DNA from 3 places in the Petralouisia sp. genome. Region 3 is predicted to be linked to each of the others. Evidence: predicted binding sites of a transcription regulator. Region 3 holds the regulator's gene; each other region holds the start of a gene.
The links. The regulator Rex, encoded in region 3, represses fermentation and respiration genes when NADH is low (regulators of the CRP and FNR family bind a similar motif). The targets are predictions, from matches to a motif close to ATTGTTAANTANTTAACAAT.

Region 1 (5,901 bases), on a different contig from region 3:
GCAACGGTCTGATTATTGGCATTTGTAACTTTTACCGTAACTGCGCTGGTAAGATCCGTCTGATCCAAAGATGCTTTCACTCCTGCGTAAACATCATAAGGTGTTCCGGTCAGCGCCGTATTTGCCTTACTGCTTTCAATGGTAATCACCGGTTTGCGGGTGTCTGCGTTCACAGTAATCTTCCTGCTTGCCTGCGCCACTGCCTGGGGATTATCCGGATTTGCCACGGAATATCCGATGGTGTAAACGCCTGCCTGGGTAAAGATATACTCTGTTCCGGCAAATTCGCTGGTGCTCTTGGCCGGAGTTGTCACGGTAATCTTCACATTGGCAGTTATATTCTTGCCGGATACCTGTTTTGCAGTAATACCGGTTCTCAGGTTCAGTTTCGCGCCAAAGGCTACCGTCTGATCCACTACGCCTGAAATTACAGGCGCTTTTGTATCACTTACTTTAACATTCATTACTGCTTTGGCAACCGCTTTCTTATTGTAGGGATTTGCCACAGAATATTCCACTTTATAATCGCCTGTTTTGGTAAATTTATAACTCTTGATCTTGCTGCTGCTTATTTTCTTTAACGCAGTTCCTCCCGGCGTCTGAACCTTCACAGTAATCTTGGAAGTCATATTCTTGCCGGATACCAGTTTGGCTTTTATGCCTGATTTCAGATTCAGCGTACTGTTATACTCCACGGTCTTTTGTGCAGCAACGCCGCTGAACTTAGGCTTCTTGGTATCGCTTACCTTCACCTTGCAGGTAACTTTTGTCACCAGACCGTTGGCCGGATTGGTCACATAGTAATTGATTTTGTAAGTTCCAAGCTTCTTCAGCTTCAGGGTACTCTTCTTGTAAGTTTTCTCCTTCTTGCTTCCCGGAGAAATAATCTTAATCTTTATCTTCTTGGTAAGACTTTTGCCTGTCACTGTCTTAGCCTTTACATTCTTCTTTAATTTAAGCGTGGAATTATATTCCTTTTTGAGACTTTTCTTGACGCCGGTAATCTTGGCTTTATCAGTATCTGCCACGGTGTAAGTCTTATCTGCATAGGCAGTTCTGCCCAATGCGTCTGTTACGCGGTATGTAATTTTGTGATCTCCAAGCTGTTTTGTATTGACGCTTCCGGCATAAGCCAGTTTCCCGCTGATATCATTTCCAAGGGAATCTTTGGCTGTAATTCCGGTAAGAGGGTTAAAATCGCTTCCATAGGAAACGGTCTGGGAAGCCCCGCTTGTATCAATTGACGGCATTGCCGCACTGTATGGATTGGCCGGGTTTGGATCAGTAGGGTCCCATCCTTCTCTTACATTGGGGACTTTAATGGCCGCCGGTTTTCCCAGAGGATCATTGGCGGAAGAACCGTACATCACTGTAACTTTTGTTCCCAGAGGACAGTTGTCATAAATCCATTTTGCATCTGCCACGGTAAGACGGACACAGCCGTGGGAAGCGGTTGTCCCCAGCTTATTATACTGTACATAGGACTGGGATGCATAATCCCCATTCCGGTAATACCAGACGGAATGGAACAGATACCCGGCAACAATACGGGTGCAGTACTGTCCGTAAGAAGGACCGTCCAGTTCATGCCATCTGTATTTGTTGGGCGTATAAAAAGTTCCGATTGGGGTTGCGCTCCCCACCGAACAAACAAACGCCCGCTCCGGCGTGCCGTCGCTTCGGAATACAGTTACTACATTGGTGGCTTTGTTTACCTGCAATGTATAATTTCCTGCCGCCTGGGCTTCCGCCTGATTCATGGCAAATAAAGAAACCGCAAACAGAAAACAGCACATCACAGTAATTAAAATCTTATTTCTTTTCATGCTAATTCTCCAATTATATCAATTCTGCTATACATTATGTAAAAAATTCCTTTACAATTTCAATACATTTCATCTAATATACATTCTCCCACAGGATACAGAACTGTATCCTGTGGGAGCCATAAAAACCTTTTGATTATAACGTATTCGCTTCATCCACAACTTTCTTGATAGCTGCAGCAGCGTCTTCCGGCAGCTTATTGAATCCGCCTTCTGCCTCGTCCAGATTTGTTACATAATTCAGTCTGTCCTGCATACGTGCTTTTAACTGTTCCACATATTCTTTGTCAGACAGATTCGGTACAAATCCTTCCCACTCAAAGATTTCAATATCGGAGAACGGTCCCCATGGTTTGAAATCTGCTTTCTTCTCAACAATAGCTTCCAGTACGCCAAGGGTATCCTTCGGCTGAACCTTCTTGCCCATAAATTCACCGGTATTGATAATGTAGCAGTCTACATTCTTGGTTTCTACCAGTGATTTGAACTTCTCATAGTCATTTACCAGCGGATAAGTTCTGAACGGGTTTGCATAAGGCTCTACTACCAGCGCATTGGGGTCTACCCCGGCTGCAAGTCTCTCTGCAGTAGAACGTTTAGTTGCCAGAGTTGCTCCCATAACGGATGCAAGGGAAGCTCCTTTTAATTTTACTACCGGCGGAATGGTAGGATCTTTCATAATCCAGAAAATAGCGTTTACCGGAGCTTCAATCTTGTCCACACGGTTCGGTGACCATAATTTGGACTTAATCGCACGTCCGTTTCCGTTACGCACATCTTCTGTTACCAGAACTACTTTGCCGTCCTCATCTAAAGTTGCAGAACAGTTCTGAGCAGTCAGCAGGAACTTGTTATCTTCACATCCGGTAGGATAATCTGCTGTCTTGTCAAAATAAGTAGGCTCTAACGCTACCGAAGAGCAGGTCTCTGCATTGATGATAAACGCATCGTCATGAAGCACCTTGATAGACGGATATTTGTTGTTGTGCTTTGCATGAGTAAGTGTGGACTTACCAGATCCGGACAATCCGAATACAGCTGCAACATATTTAGAGCCGTCCTCCAGGGTATACTCTTTCTGTCCGCCGTGGCAGGAAGCGTAGCCGTTTCTGTTAGCCAGAGCCCATGCCAGTGTCAGCGTGCCTTTCTTATGCTCTCCGAAGTATCTCATACCAAGGATTCCTGCGCAGTTGGTATCTGTGTTGAAATAGCACAGGCAGTTGGGGTCAGAGATATCTGTCTTATCTGTTCCAACCCACTGAGGATCTGAGAAGAGATAAATATCCGGCTCATTCTCATACAGCTTGGATGATTTATACATCTTCACATAATTGTCAGACATATACTGGAAGTTCAGCATCCAGGAATAAAGGAGGTTCTCTTCTCCTTCCGGAATCAGCAGATGGGCTTTTACCATAAATTCCGGATCAAGGCCGATAAATACTTCTGCATGGTACATGGTTTTCCATCTGGTATCATAAACTGCATCCATCAAAATCTTATCCAGTTCTGTGGTATTCACACCCGGTTTGCCGGTAATTCTTCTTGCAGGCGCATAACGACCTGTAATGGAACCGTCATTGAACAGCAATACTTTAGCGTCCGGCTCCAGACCAAATTCCTCTCCTCTGTATACAGGCATGTCTGTTACAACAGTTCCCGGAGAATTCTTAGCAAGCTCATAAGCTTCCTTCAGGGTGTTCACCTTCACTACATTGTTGCCGTAGAATGCAGCTTCAATTATAGAGCGGGTCTTTGCAAAACCAACTTTGTTCGGCCCAATCTCTGTTCTTGGATAATATGCCTTTGTTGCCATTGTTTATCTTCCTCCTTAAAATTTTAAAGTTCTCTACTATCTAGCATAGCCTTTTGTTATTTCTTTGTCAATCTTTTTTTGTCTTTCTTATGTATAAAAATGTAAAAAAACGTCTGAAGGCCCTGCCGCTTTTATTATTCTAAACTATTTTCCAGAAAAAAGCTATGAAAAAATCCTCAAAAATTATATAATTTTTTTAAATAAAGTATGAAATTTTCGTAAAAACAAGATATTTTTCTTGTATCAAAATAAAAAAGTATGGTATGATAATTGAATATTGTGGGTTTTCTTATGTTATTATGAATTCCTTCATAACACAGATAGCCATGCGGCCCGCCGGACGGCTGGCCGCGCAAGATGGCAGTTACCAGTAAAAATCAATTCAAAGGGGGAATTTATGAACACAAACATGAATACAAACTACTATTGCGAAATCACGCCTGAAATTACCCGTCTGGCTGAATTAAACCAGCGGGCTGCCACGATTAATCCGGATTTGTTCGAAGAATACGATGTAAAAAGAGGATTAAGGGACTTAAACGGAAAGGGCGTCCTGGTAGGGCTGACGGAAATTTCCGATGTCTGCTCCACTAAAATGGTAAACGGAACGTCTGTCCCGGCGCCCGGAGAACTGTATTACCGGGGCTACAATGTCAAGGATATTATCAGCGGACTTTCTGAAAGTTCTCATTTCGGCTTTGAGGAAAGCACTTATCTGCTTTTGTTCGGTAAACTTCCGAACCGGGAGGAACTGGACTTTTTCCGGGGGCAGCTTGCGAAATACCGTTCACTGCCCACAAGTTTTGTCAGAGATTTCATTATGAAGGCTCCCAGCCAGGATATGATGAACACACTGGCGCGAAGCGTCCTCACCCTGTATTCCTACGACAACCGGGCAGAGGACATTTCCATTCCCAATGTGCTGCGCCAATGCCTGACTTTAATCAGCCTGTTTCCGCTTCTTTCTGTTTACGGATACCAGGCATACCGTCATTATCACGACGGCGCAAGCCTTTTCATCCATACGCCCGGGGATGAACTATCCACGGCTGAGACCATTTTACATATTCTGCGCCCGGACAGCAGCTACACGCCTTTGGAAGCAAAGCTTCTGGATATTTCATTGATTCTGCACATGGAGCACGGCGGCGGAAACAACTCCACCTTCACCACACACCTGGTATCTTCCTCGGGAACCGATACCTACTCTGCCATTGCCGCGTCTCTGGGTTCTTTGAAGGGGCCGAAGCACGGCGGCGCCAACATCAAAGTGGTAAAAATGTTCGAAGATATGAAGCAGCATCTCCACGACTGGAAGGACGAAGAAGAAATCAGCGCTTATCTGACCGCCCTTCTTCATAAAGAAGCGTTCGATAAAGCCGGCCTTATCTACGGGATGGGCCACGCAGTATATTCTCTCTCCGACCCCAGGGCAGAACTATTCCGCTCCTTTGTGGAACGGCTTTCCAAAGAAAAGGGACGGAAGGAAGAATTCGACCTTTATTCCACGGTGGAACGGCTTGCGCCGCAGATTATTGCAAAAGAGCGCAAGATTTATAAAGGCGTAAGTCCCAATGTAGACTTTTTCTCCGGGTTTGCCTACAGTATGCTGAATCTTCCTTTAGAACTGTATACTCCTATTTTTGCCATTGCAAGAATTTCCGGCTGGAGCGCCCACCGTCTGGAAGAATTAAGCTATAACGGCAAGATTATGCGCCCTGCCTACAAGAATGTACAGGCCCACAAAGCATATATCCCCATGGATCAGCGATAATTGCCCGTTTCCTTTCTTTCATTTACTTGTTTTTATATGCAAAAATTACTCAAAACATTGTCGAAAAGCATTGCAAATGGTATTTATATAAAAGAAAAGATTGAAACTTCCAACCACATAGTGTAAAATTAGAATATCTAAATCAATCAGCAAGGAGCGATTCGAATGGAAAACATAAAAATATTAATCTGCGATGATTCTGTTCTGGCACGAAAACAGTTGAAGGACATCATCAAAAAATGTGGCTATGACAATTTCATAGAAGCATCCAACGGACAGGAAGCCTTTGAACTCTACAAAGAGCATCAGCCTGATCTCTCATTCCTGGATATTGTTATGCCAGTGAAGGACGGCGTAGAGGCAATCCGTGACATCCGCAGCTTTGACCCGAAAGCCTATATCGTTGTTGTGTCTTCTGTCGGCACACAGACACAATTAAAGAATGCGATTTTAGAAGGAGCCCGCGATTTTGTACAAAAGCCTTT
Region 2 (5,901 bases), on a different contig from region 3:
CATTTTCCACAATAATCAGCCCTGTGCCGCCTTTGGCACGCTGTTCATAATAATTGATGTGCAGAAAACTCATTTCGCCGTTCTGCTCACCGTAATTTGTTCCCATGGGCATCATGACAATCCTGTTTTTCATGGTCATGCGCTTGACGGTAAAGGGTTCAAAAATATGTTTGTATTCATTTTTCATGTATGATTACCCCCAGGTTCTGAAGTTTCATTTTGCCGATCCTGCTGGAGAATCTTGTGCAGGAGTGACAATCAAATAGGTTTGAGAGGTTGTCAATATAGCATATATCCAGGTACGGGCAGCCCTGGTATATTTGTTGCATTCAGTATAATGGATAAAGAATCAGAAAACAAATTGATATTTTTGTTAAAATCTATAGAAAATGTGCATGGATTTTGGTATGATATGATTCAGAATACCTTTGGCGGCGCAGGCTGCCCTGTGGAAGTAAGTTTTCGGAAAGGATATGTGCAGAAAATGAATCTAAATCAGCTTTATTATTTTGTAACATTGGCAGAAACAGAGCATTATTCCAGGGCGGCGGAAATACTGTCCATCACTCAGCCAAGCTTAAGCCACGCCATTGCCAGGTTAGAAGAGGAACTGGGAGCGGAGCTTTTTGAAAAAAGAGGGCGCAACGTGGTTCTGACCAAATATGGAAAAGTATTTTTGGAGCATGCCCGGGAATCTCTGCAGTCTTTAGAAGTTGGCATTAAAAAGACGAAAGCGCTGACTGGAAAAAATTCCGGCGTCATTGATCTGGCCTATATCTATACGCTGGGACTGGAATTTGTGCCCCGGCTGGTACGGCAGTTTATGGAGGAGCATCCGCAGCTGAATGTGCAGTTTCGGTTTACAGTGGGAAATACCATAGAAATTATCCGGGGGCTGAAGGAAGAGAAATATGACGTGGCCTTCTGTTCCAGAAAAGAAGAAGAGAAGCAGATGATATTTGAGCCGGTAGCGGAGGAAAAACTGGTGGTAGTTGTGGCGAAAAATCACCCCCTGGCTCAAAAGGACAGGATTTCCCTGAAAGAGACGGCAGATTTTCCTCAGATATTTTTCACCAGATCCAGCGGCCTTCGCCCTACCATTGTGAAAATGTTCGATATGGCGGGAATTGCACCGAAGATTGCCTATGAGATTGAGGAGGACAGCGCCATGGCGGGCCTTGTGGCCGGAAATTTCGGAATTGCAGTGATGCCGGAGGTTCCGGTGCTGAAATATCTGGATGTGAAAACCTTGAATATTACGGAGCCTGTCATCGAACGCTACATCTATATGGCCCAGTTAAAAGGCCAGTATCAGCCGCCGGTTTTAAAAAAATTTTTGGATTATGTGCAAAATCAACAGTTGAAAAAATGAAAAAGGTAGTATATAATGATTGCCAAGAGGTTGTCAGAGATTTAACAAACGGGCAGGAGACACAATAGGAAAGACAATAAGAGAACGATAAAATTAAGAATGAAAGAAGGAAATAACATGGCAGAGAGAATTACAGGACATACAGAACTTATCGGATTAATGGCTTATCCAATCAGACATTCAAGTTCACCGGCAATGCACAATGAGGCATTTGCATATCTTGGTCTGGACTATGCATATCTTGCTTTTGAAGTAGACAACGATACTCTGGAGGACGCAGTGAAAGGTCTCAGGGCGCTGAAGATGGTGGGATCGAATGTATCCATGCCCAACAAGACAGTAGTACATAAATATCTGGACAAATTATCACCGGCAGCAGAATTGTGCGGCGCAGTGAATACCATTGTCAATGAGAACGGCGTACTGACCGGACACATTACAGACGGTATCGGCTATATGAAATCTCTGAAAGACAACAATATCGACGTGATCGGCAAGAAAATGACTATCGTAGGCTCCGGCGGCGCAGCTACAGCCATTGAGGTGCAGGCGGCTCTGGACGGAGTGGCAGAGATGTCTATTTTCAATATCAAAGACAAATTCTGGAGCAATGCAGAGGAAACTGTGCGTAAAATCAGCGAAAAAACCAACTGCAAGGTAGCTTTATACGATCTGGCAGATCTGGATAAATTAAAAGAAGAAATCGCAGATTCTTATCTTTTTGCAAATGCAACGGGTATGGGAATGAAACCTTTGGAGGGACAGACATATATTCCTGACAAATCTTTCTTCCGTCCGGAGCTGATTGTAACAGACGTTGTATATTCTCCCAGAGAGACAGCAATGCTTAAGATGGCAAAAGAAGTGGGCTGCAAGACTATGAACGGCATGGGAATGATGCTGTTCCAGGGTGCGGCTGCTTTTGAGATGTGGACCGGAAAAGAAATGCCCATTGAGCATATGAAGAAAATTCTTGACATTAAATACGACTAAAATAAAAATATATTTGCAGATTGACAATTGAATAACATCATAGGAATGATAGTGGACGGTGCATGGCGCACTGGATGCGCTTTTGCACCAGTGGAGGAAAACATGAAAAAGAAATATTTATTTAGTGCACTGATTCTGTATTTGAATTTTTTTATCCATGGGATCGGCTGTTCTATTTTAAGCCAGCAGGTGGTAAAGGAAATGCTGATTGCGCAATGGGGAATTGATGATGTAATGCAGGTAACTGCAATTGCGGCGGCCCTGGGGTTGGGGAGACTGATTTCACTTCCATTTGCAGGACCTCTGTCGGATAAGCTGGGACGCAGGGTATCTGTTTTGATTGGCGTGGCTTCCTATGTAATCTTCTTTGTGGGAATTGCTTTTTCACCCAATATACAGATCGCTTACGTGGCAGCAGTCTTAGGCGGCATTGCAAATTCTTTCCTGGATACGGCGACTTATCCTGCAGTGGCGGAGATTATATACGCATACACAGGAATTGCAACCATGGGAATTAAATTCTTTATTTCTATTGCCCAATTGATGATGCCGTTCTTCTTAGGCGTGTTTGCAGGAACGAAAATGTCATACCTGACGCTGCCTTTGGTGGCAGGCATTGTAATTGCAGTTCTGGGCGTACTGGCAATTTTTGCGCCTTTGCCCCAGGAATCTGCAAGCGGCAAATCAGAATCATTCATTGATAACCTGAAAAATGCGCATTTTTCACTGGAAAGCGTTGCCCTTATTTTGATCGGATTTACAAGCACGGCAACATTCCAGCTTTGGCTCAATTGCGCCCAGACATTCGGAAAAGAAGTTGCGGGCATCCCCTCAGAGACAGTTTCCATCATGCAGACCTATTATTCAGCCGGAACGATGGTTGCGCTTGTGGTGACGAGTGTCTTGATTACCAAATTCAAACAGGTGAGATTTCTTGTCATTTACCCGGCGATTTCAGCCGTGATGCTGGTGTTGGTATATCTTATAAAAACTCCGATGATTTGTTATGTGGGAGCCTTTGTGCTTGGATATGCGGCGGCAGGCGGCGTTCTTCAGATGGCCACTGCTACAGTCAATGATCTGTTCCCCAAGATCAAGGGAACCATCACAAGTCTGGTGATGATTGCCTCCAGTTTGTGCAACTATACGATCTTAAGCGCAGCTTCTAAGATGACAGCTATGAATGTAATTATTATGAACTTAATTATTACAGTTGTAGGAGTTATTCTTGCAGTATTTGTAAATATAAGGTATGGAACCTTAGTGGAGAATTCCCGGAAATCGAATCAGGGATAATATCAGAACTGTTATTGAAAATCCAAAGAAGCAGGAGGTAGTAAAATGAATCCGGTAGTAGTAAGGAATATTAAAATAGGGGAAGGAATTCCCAAAATCTGTATGCCGATTGTAGGAGTGACTAAGGAGGAGATTATCAAAGAGGCCAAAACCTTTGACGCAATTCCCGTGGACGTTGTGGAGTGGCGCGTAGACTGGTTTGAGCATGTATTTGAGACAGATAAAGTGAAAGAAGTTCTGGCAGAGCTGCGTGAGGCATTAAAGGAAATTCCGATTCTGTTTACGTTCCGCACTTCCAAAGAAGGCGGAGAGCGGGCTATCGAGCCGGAAGCTTACAAGAAGCTGAATATTGCGGCGGCAGAAAGCGGCTGTGTGGATTTGGTGGATGTGGAAGCGTTTACCGGGGATGAAGTGGTAAAAGAAATAATTGAAGCAGTGCATCAGCATGGGGTGAAAGTGGTTGCCTCCAACCATGATTTTGACAAAACCCCGGCAAAAGACGATATTGTGGGAAGGCTCTGCAAGATGCAGGAGCTTGGCGCAGATATTCCGAAAATTGCCGTAATGCCCAAAAGCAAGGAGGATGTCCTGACGTTGCTTGCGGCAACAGAGGAGATGAACCGGAAACATGCAGACCGTCCGATTATTACCATGTCTATGGCAGGCACAGGGGTAATCAGCCGTCTGTGCGGCGAAGTGTTCGGCTCTGCGCTGACCTTTGGAGCGGCGAAAAAAGCTTCCGCGCCGGGGCAGATGGGAGTGGAGGATCTGGCGCAGGTACTTTCCCTGCTGCATAAGAGTCTGTAATGAAATAGGTAAATAATGAAGGGCCTGACGATGTAAGTTCGCCGGGCCCTTTACGATGCATAAGGAGGAAGCCTATGAAGCGAGTATTCTCTTGGCTCAACGACAGCCTGGAAGAATTCCTTATGGCGGTAAGCCTGATTCTGATGATGCTCATTATGGGAATCCAGGTGTTTTCCCGGTATGCGCTGGGAGCATCTCTTTCCTGGTCCGAAGAGCTTACTAGATATATCTTTGTGTGGGCGGGGTTTCTAAGCGTCAGCTATTGCACAAAGAAATGTGTTTCTATTAAAATTGAGCAGTTTGTAGCCATGTTTCCCAGGCGGGGCAAGGCGGTGTTCAAACTGGTAAACCATACCTTTGAACTGATTTTCTTTTTCTATCTGATGCCTTTTGCCGTACAGTATCTGATATCCGCAGTGGAAAGCGGCCAGGTCAGCCCGGCCTGCCGGATTCCCATGTACTATATCCAGGCGGCGCCTTTGTTCAGCTTTCTTCTGACGGCGCTGCGGATTATCCAGCGGTGGTATATTGAGCTGCAGGTGCTGCGGACCGGGCAGGAGGAGCCGGGAAAAAGAACTGCAGAAGAGAAAAACAAGAGGGAGGTGGGCTGAACATGTCAGCAGTGGTTGTATTTATAATTTTTGTGATATGCCTGGTCATTGCAATTCCGGTGTCCATTTCCCTTGGAATTGTGTCAGTGCTTCCGGGAGCCTTTGATCCTTCCTTTACGGCCTCCGGGCAGTTTGTAATACGTTCCATGTTAGGCGGCATTGACAGTTTTCCGCTGCTTGCAGTGCCTATGTTTGTGCTTTCAGGTATTGTGATGGCCAAAGGCGGAATTTCCAAAAAGCTGTTTGACGTATTTGCCTTTTTTCTGGGCAGCCGCACGGCGGGAGTTCCCTGCGCCGTGATTGTCACCTGTCTGTTCTACGGAGCGATTTCCGGTTCCGCGCCTGCTACAGTGGCGGCGGTTGGAAGCATGACCATTCCCATTTTAGTAAAACTGGGATATGACAAATCTTTTTCCACCGCGGTGGTGGCGGTGTCCGGCGGTTTGGGAGTGATTATTCCGCCCAGTATCCCTTTTATTATGTACGGCATGGCTTCCGGAGCTTCCGTCAGCGATTTGTTTCTGTCCGGAATTATCCCGGGGCTTCTGATCAGCGCGCTTTTGATGCTGTATGCGTTTTATTATTGCAGAAAGCATGGGGAGGATCGGGAAAAAATAAGCGCCGTGGTGGGAGAACTCCATAAAAAGGGTTTGTTTGCCGTGCTGAGAGACAGTTTTTTTGCACTGCTCAGCCCGGTGATTATCCTGGGATGCATCTATTCGGGAATTGCTTCCCCCACGGAAGCGGCGGTAATCTCTGTGTTTTATGCGCTGTTTGTCAGTCTGTTTGTCTATAAATCCATTGGATTTGGAGATATCTGGG
Region 3 (5,901 bases):
GCGGCGATTGTAGGAATCAACGGAGCGGGAAAGACCACCCTGCTCCGGATTATTATGGGAGAACTGGAGGCAGACGAAGGAACTGTGGTTCTGGCGAAAAACAGAACCATCGGATATCTGCCCCAGAATCCGGATATCGCGGGAAACCGGACGATTTATGAAGAAGTGCTTTCTGCCAGGCAGGAAATGGTTGACATGCAGGAAGAACTGATTGCCATGGAGCAGGAAATGAGCCGCGTCACAGGGGAAGCCCTGGAGCGGCTGATGGAAAGCTATAACCGCCGGAACCTGGAATTTGAACAAAAAGGCGGCCAGTCTTACAAAAGTGAAATCACAGGGGTGCTGAAAGGCCTGGGATTTACCGAGGAAGAATTTGCCAAGCATATGCAGGAATTGTCCGGCGGGCAGCGTACCAGGGTGTGTCTGGGCAAACTTCTGGTGACAAAGCCGGATGTGATTCTTCTGGACGAGCCCACCAACCACCTGGATATCGGCTCCATTACCTGGCTGGAGACATTTCTGCTGAATTATAAAGGAGCGGTGGTAATTGTCAGCCATGACCGTTATTTTCTGGATCGGGTGGTTGGCAAAGTAGTGGAATTGGACCGCTGCAGAGTATCGGTATTTTCCGGCAATTACAGCGCTTATGCCGTGAAAAGAGCCCAGGTGCGGGAGGCTTTGTTAAAACAGTATTACAATCAGCAGCAGGAGATCAGGCATCAGGAGGAAGTGATTGCCAAACTGAAATCCTTTAACCGGGAAAAATCCATCAAACGGGCGGAAAGCCGGGAAAAAATGCTGAACAAAATAGAACGGCTGGAGAAGCCCACAGAGGAGAATACAGACATTCATCTGCAGCTTAACCCGGGCATTGTCAGCGGAAACGATGTGATTTCGGTGGAGCGTCTGGCGAAAGCCTATCCGGGGCAGCCGCTGTTTCAGGAGCTGTCCTTTGAAATCAAACGGGGCGAGCGGGTTGCGCTGATCGGAGATAACGGAACGGGCAAAACAACGATTCTGAAAATTATCAACGATATGGTGAACGCAGATCAGGGCGCGGTCAAACTGGGAACCAACGTGCATATCGGATACTATGATCAGGAGCATCAGGTGCTTCATTCGGGAAAAACGCTGGTGGAAGAGATTTCCGACGAATATCCTTATCTGACCAATACGGAGATCCGGAATGTACTGGCGGCCTTCCTTTTTACCGGAGACGACGTGTTTAAGCGGATTTCAGAATTAAGCGGCGGAGAACGGGGCCGCGTGTCACTGGCAAAGCTGATGCTTTCGGAAGCAAATTTTCTGATTCTGGACGAGCCTACCAACCATTTGGACATTACCTCCAAAGAGATTTTGGAGCAGGCGTTAAACCGCTATACGGGAACGGTGCTGTTTGTGAGCCATGACCGGTATTTTATCAATAAGACGGCAACAAGAATTATGGAGCTGACCGGCGGCAGACTGGTAAATTATATCGGAAATTACGATTATTATCTGGAAAAATCCAGGGAACTGACCGATATTTATGTATCGGGCAGAGAAACGGCTCCGAAAACGGAAACTGTCAGCAGCAACAAGGCGGACTGGAAACAGAAGAAAGAAGAGCAGGCCAGACAGCGGAAGCTGGAAAATGACAGGAAGCGCACCGAGGACAGCATCGAAGCCGCAGAGCAGCGGATCAGTGAATTGGAAGAAGCGTTTTCAGACAGTGAAATCGCAACCAATTCTGCCAGACTGCAGGAGCTGCACCAGGAATATGAAGGGCTCAAGAAGGAGCTGGAAGAACTGTATGAGCATTGGGAAACACTGCTGTGACATGTTTCCCACATTGACATCCGGAATCAGATTGTTTATAATAAAAAAATGAAAAAACGGCGAGCGGATGCCCGTGAAACAGGAGAAGAGAGAATGGAAAAAGGAATATCACAGGCAGTAATCCGAAGAATGCCAAGGTATTACAGATATCTGGGGGAACTTCTGGATGATGGGGTGGAGCGGATTTCATCCAATGAACTGAGCGCGAGAATGCGTGTGACCGCCTCCCAGATACGGCAGGATTTGAATAATTTCGGTGGGTTTGGACAGCAGGGATATGGCTATAATGTGAAGTATCTCTATGATGAAATCGGCAAGATTCTGGGAATGAATCAGCAGCACAATATTATTGTGGTAGGGGCCGGCAATCTGGGGCAGGCGTTGGCCAATTACATTAAGTTTGAGAAATGGGGATTTGTAATTATCGGGCTGTTTGATGTGAATTCGGCATTAAAAGGGATTTCCGTCCGGGGAATTAAGGTGCGCATGATGGATGAACTGGAAGAGTTCCTGAAGAAGAACAAAGTGGATATTGCCGCCCTTACCCTGCCCAAAGAGAAGGCGGATGAGGTGGCAAACGGACTGGTGAATCTTGGAATTCGCGCAATCTGGAATTTTGCCCATCTGGATCTGGAGCTGCCGGAACATGTGGTGGTGGAAAATGTACATCTTTCAGACAGCTTGATGCAGTTATCTTATAATATTGAGAAAACAGAAAAATCCAAAGATAAGAAGTGAGCATATGAGTAAAAGAAAAAACACAAGCCCCGGATTTGAAAAAATTGCCCAGACAAGGGAGCTTCCGCCGTTGGTGTTGGATCAGAAATGGCATCAGTTATTTCTGGACGGCAGCAAGCCGGCAAAGGTGGCGAAGCTGGAGCAGAAGGTCAGCGGGCACCTTTCCAGACAGGGACATCTGACCCAGGAGCTCAAAGAGCTGAAATCTCTGAAAAACAAGCTGATGAAAAATATTGTGGCCAATATGGATGAAATTGGAGAACAGGGACAGGAGACCGGCAGGCTTCAGGAGAACCGAAGGCTGATTACAGAGATCAATCAGCGGATGGATTCCTGCCGCGGGGAGCTGGACAAACTGCAGGATACCATGAGACAGGACAATGAACAGCTGATGGCGGAGACGTTGGAATACTGTTATGGAATCATGAACAGCAATGAGAAAGAACAGGAGGAACTGGCTCAGTGGATTGCGAAGACCCGGACAGAGCTGAAGGTAAAGATTATCCGCAAGGACGCCATTGAGGATCAGAGCCGCGCAATTTATGCGTACCTCCATGATATTTTCGGGGCCCAGGTCATCGGAGCTTTTGATTTGAAATATGGAGAGGAATATAAAAGAACAAAGAAATAAAAGGCAGTCTTGGCAGAACTTGTCAGGGGTGTCTTTTTTCGGAGTTTATTGTGCCTTTTCCCAAAAACCGCAGTCTGTATCCGGAGCGGTTTTTGCCGGAACCGGCTTAGGAGGTTGGAATGAGGATTCTTTTAGACAGCAGGCAGATGAAGCAGTGCGACAAGAATACGATAGAGCATTTCGGAGTGCCGTCTCTGGTTCTGATGGAGCGGGCGGCTTTAAGTACGGCAGATGAAATTGACAGATATTTCCGGGAGGGCGGCAAAAAGGGGCAGGCCGCGGCCGACAGGGAAACGTCCGGAAAGAAACGGACGGCTCTTATAGTCTGCGGATTTGGAAATAACGGCGGAGACGGCCTTGCCATCGGCCGCATACTGTTTCAGCGGGGCTATGAGGCAACAATCGTAATGCCGCCGGAGTCAGGAAGAATTTCTGAGGAAACAAGAACCCAGAAAGAGATTTTGGGCCATTACGGAATAGAGCTGATGCACGATATGCCAAAGGGAGAGTTTGATGTTGTGATAGACGCGCTGTTTGGCATCGGCCTTACCAGGAACCTGGAAGGGGTGTACCGGGAATATTTGACGGAAATGAATCAGAAATCTGGGCTGAAAGTGGCGGTGGACATTCCCTCCGGCGTCCATGGGGACACAGGAGAAGTGATGGGCGTTGGTTTTTTGGCAGATCTTACAGTGACCTTTGCCTTTGCAAAGCCGGGGCTTTTGCTCTATCCGGGGGCGGAATATGCCGGAACGGTTCTGGTAAAAGATATTGGAATTGACAGCCGCAGCTTTTTAAAAGAGCAGCCTTTTTTGTTTGCTGCGGAGGCGCAGGATCTGAATGGGATTCCTTCCCGGAAAAACCGTTCCAACAAGGGCAGCTACGGGAAAGTTCTGACGGTGGCAGGGCAGAAAAATATGGCGGGAGCTGCTTTTTTCAGCGGAAAAGCCGCCTATCTTACGGGCGCGGGGCTTGTACGGATTTTTACAGAAGAACAGAACCGGATCATTTTGCAGGAGCTGCTGCCGGAAGCCATTCTGACTGCCTGGGAGGGAATAAAATTTCCGGAAGAGCTTCTGTCGCAGGCCCTTTCCTGGGGAACTGTCATTGCAGCGGGGCCGGGGCTTGGCACAGGAAAAAACGCAGGGAAAATTATAAAATTTATTTTAAAACAGGCGAAGGTTCCGGTGATTCTGGATGCGGACGGGCTGAATGTCCTGTCAGAGCATTTAAAATGGCTGAAAGAGGCGTCGGCTCCTGTAATTATAACGCCTCATCTGGGAGAGATGGCAAGGCTCACCGGGAAAAGCATTGGGGAGATACAAAAGCATTTATTGCAGGTTGCACAGGAATTTGCCAGGGAATATAATGTAATATGTATTTTGAAAGATGCAAGAACCATCACCGCATGGCCGGACGGCCGGGCCTGTATCAATACCAGCGGAAATCACGGGATGGCTACGGCAGGCTCCGGCGACATACTGACCGGAATTCTGGCAGGGCTCATTGCCCAGGGAATGGAGCCGGCTCAGGCGGCTGCGGCAGGGGTGTACCTGCACGGGGCTGCGGGGGATCTGCAGGCGGAACACACCGGAACTTACGGCATGATGGCCCGGGACATTCTGGATGGGATCGGGATAGTTCTGAAAGAAATAGAAAGGATACCGAGATGAAATCATACAGCAGGGTGTATGCGGAAATAAATCTGGATGCAGTCAGCCATAATATCGCCCAGATAGAACAGAGAATCGGAAAAGATACAAAGATTATGGGCGTGATCAAGGCAGACGGATACGGTCACGGCGCCGTTCCCATCGGAAAAGAACTGGAGAGGATGGAATCGCTCTGGGGTTATGCCGTTGCGACAGCGGAGGAAGGGGAAATTCTGCGCAGAAACGGACTGAAGAAGCCTATATTGATTTTGGGCGCTGTATTTCCAGAAAAGTATGGAATTCTGGCTAAGAACGAAATCCGTCCTACGGTATATTCCATGAAACAGGCCGGGGAACTGGAGCGTTTTGCAGAAAAATGGGGCTGTGTGTTAAAGGTTCATCTGAAAATAGACACAGGCTTAAGCCGGCTGGGATTTCAGGTGACGGAGGAGGCGGCAGAAGAACTGGCACAGATTGCCGGGATGCCGCATATCATAGTGGAAGGGATATTTACACATTTTGCAATGGCAGACGCCCGGGACAAAACCATGGCAAAAGAGCAGCTGCGGCAGTTTCAGAAGATGAAGGAGATGATGTCCCGGCGTGGAATTTCCATCCCCATCAGCCATTGCGCCAACAGCGCGGCAATGATTGACCTGCCGGAATCAGGCATGAGCCTGGTGCGGGCCGGAATCAGCCTTTACGGCATGTGGCCCTCCGGGGAAGTCAGGAAAGAAAATCTGGATTTGCAGCCGGCGCTGTCCTTAAAGAGCCGCATTGTATTTCTGAAAGAACTGGAGCCGGGGAGAACCATCAGCTACGGGGCCACTTATGAAACGAAAAAGCGTCAGAGGATTGCCACAATTCCCGTGGGGTATGCAGACGGGTATCCCAGAAGCCTTTCCAACCGGGGGTATGTGCTGATCCATGGGAAGCCCGCCCCTGTCTGCGGCCGTATCTGCATGGATCAGTTTATGGCGGATGTGACGGATATTCCGGAGGCAGAAGAGGGGGATGAGGTGACACTGGTGGGAAAGGATGGCGCCAGAGAGATTTCCATGG

Region 1: a site for Rex is predicted at 3,695-3,714, ahead of ACTO17_RS11845 (phosphoenolpyruvate carboxykinase (ATP)). Genes of this name have one in related genera too.
Region 2: a site for Rex is predicted at 1,402-1,421, ahead of ACTO17_RS12705 (shikimate dehydrogenase). Genes of this name have one in related genera too.

The regions. Positions count from the first base shown of each region.
Region 1 covers NZ_JBQIOP010000027.1:10,978-16,878, reverse strand. The annotation lists gene ACTO17_RS11850 (L,D-transpeptidase family protein) at 1-1,826, opposite strand, end outside; gene ACTO17_RS11845 (phosphoenolpyruvate carboxykinase (ATP)) at 1,963-3,642, opposite strand; gene ACTO17_RS11840 (citrate/2-methylcitrate synthase) at 4,052-5,416, shown strand; gene ACTO17_RS11835 (response regulator) at 5,582-5,901, shown strand, end outside.
Region 2 covers NZ_JBQIOP010000030.1:38,106-44,006, forward strand. The annotation lists gene ACTO17_RS12695 (oxidoreductase) at 1-187, opposite strand, end outside; gene ACTO17_RS12700 (LysR family transcriptional regulator) at 485-1,372, shown strand; gene ACTO17_RS12705 (shikimate dehydrogenase) at 1,490-2,365, shown strand; gene ACTO17_RS12710 (MFS transporter) at 2,468-3,661, shown strand; gene aroD (type I 3-dehydroquinate dehydratase) at 3,707-4,468, shown strand; gene ACTO17_RS12720 (TRAP transporter small permease) at 4,543-5,079, shown strand; gene ACTO17_RS12725 (TRAP transporter large permease) at 5,082-5,901, shown strand, end outside.
Region 3 covers NZ_JBQIOP010000016.1:28,469-34,369, reverse strand. The annotation lists gene abc-f (ribosomal protection-like ABC-F family protein) at 1-1,818, shown strand, start outside; gene ACTO17_RS08140 (redox-sensing transcriptional repressor Rex) at 1,912-2,556, shown strand; gene ACTO17_RS08135 (hypothetical protein) at 2,561-3,187, shown strand; gene ACTO17_RS08130 (NAD(P)H-hydrate dehydratase) at 3,307-4,860, shown strand; gene alr (alanine racemase) at 4,857-5,901, shown strand, end outside.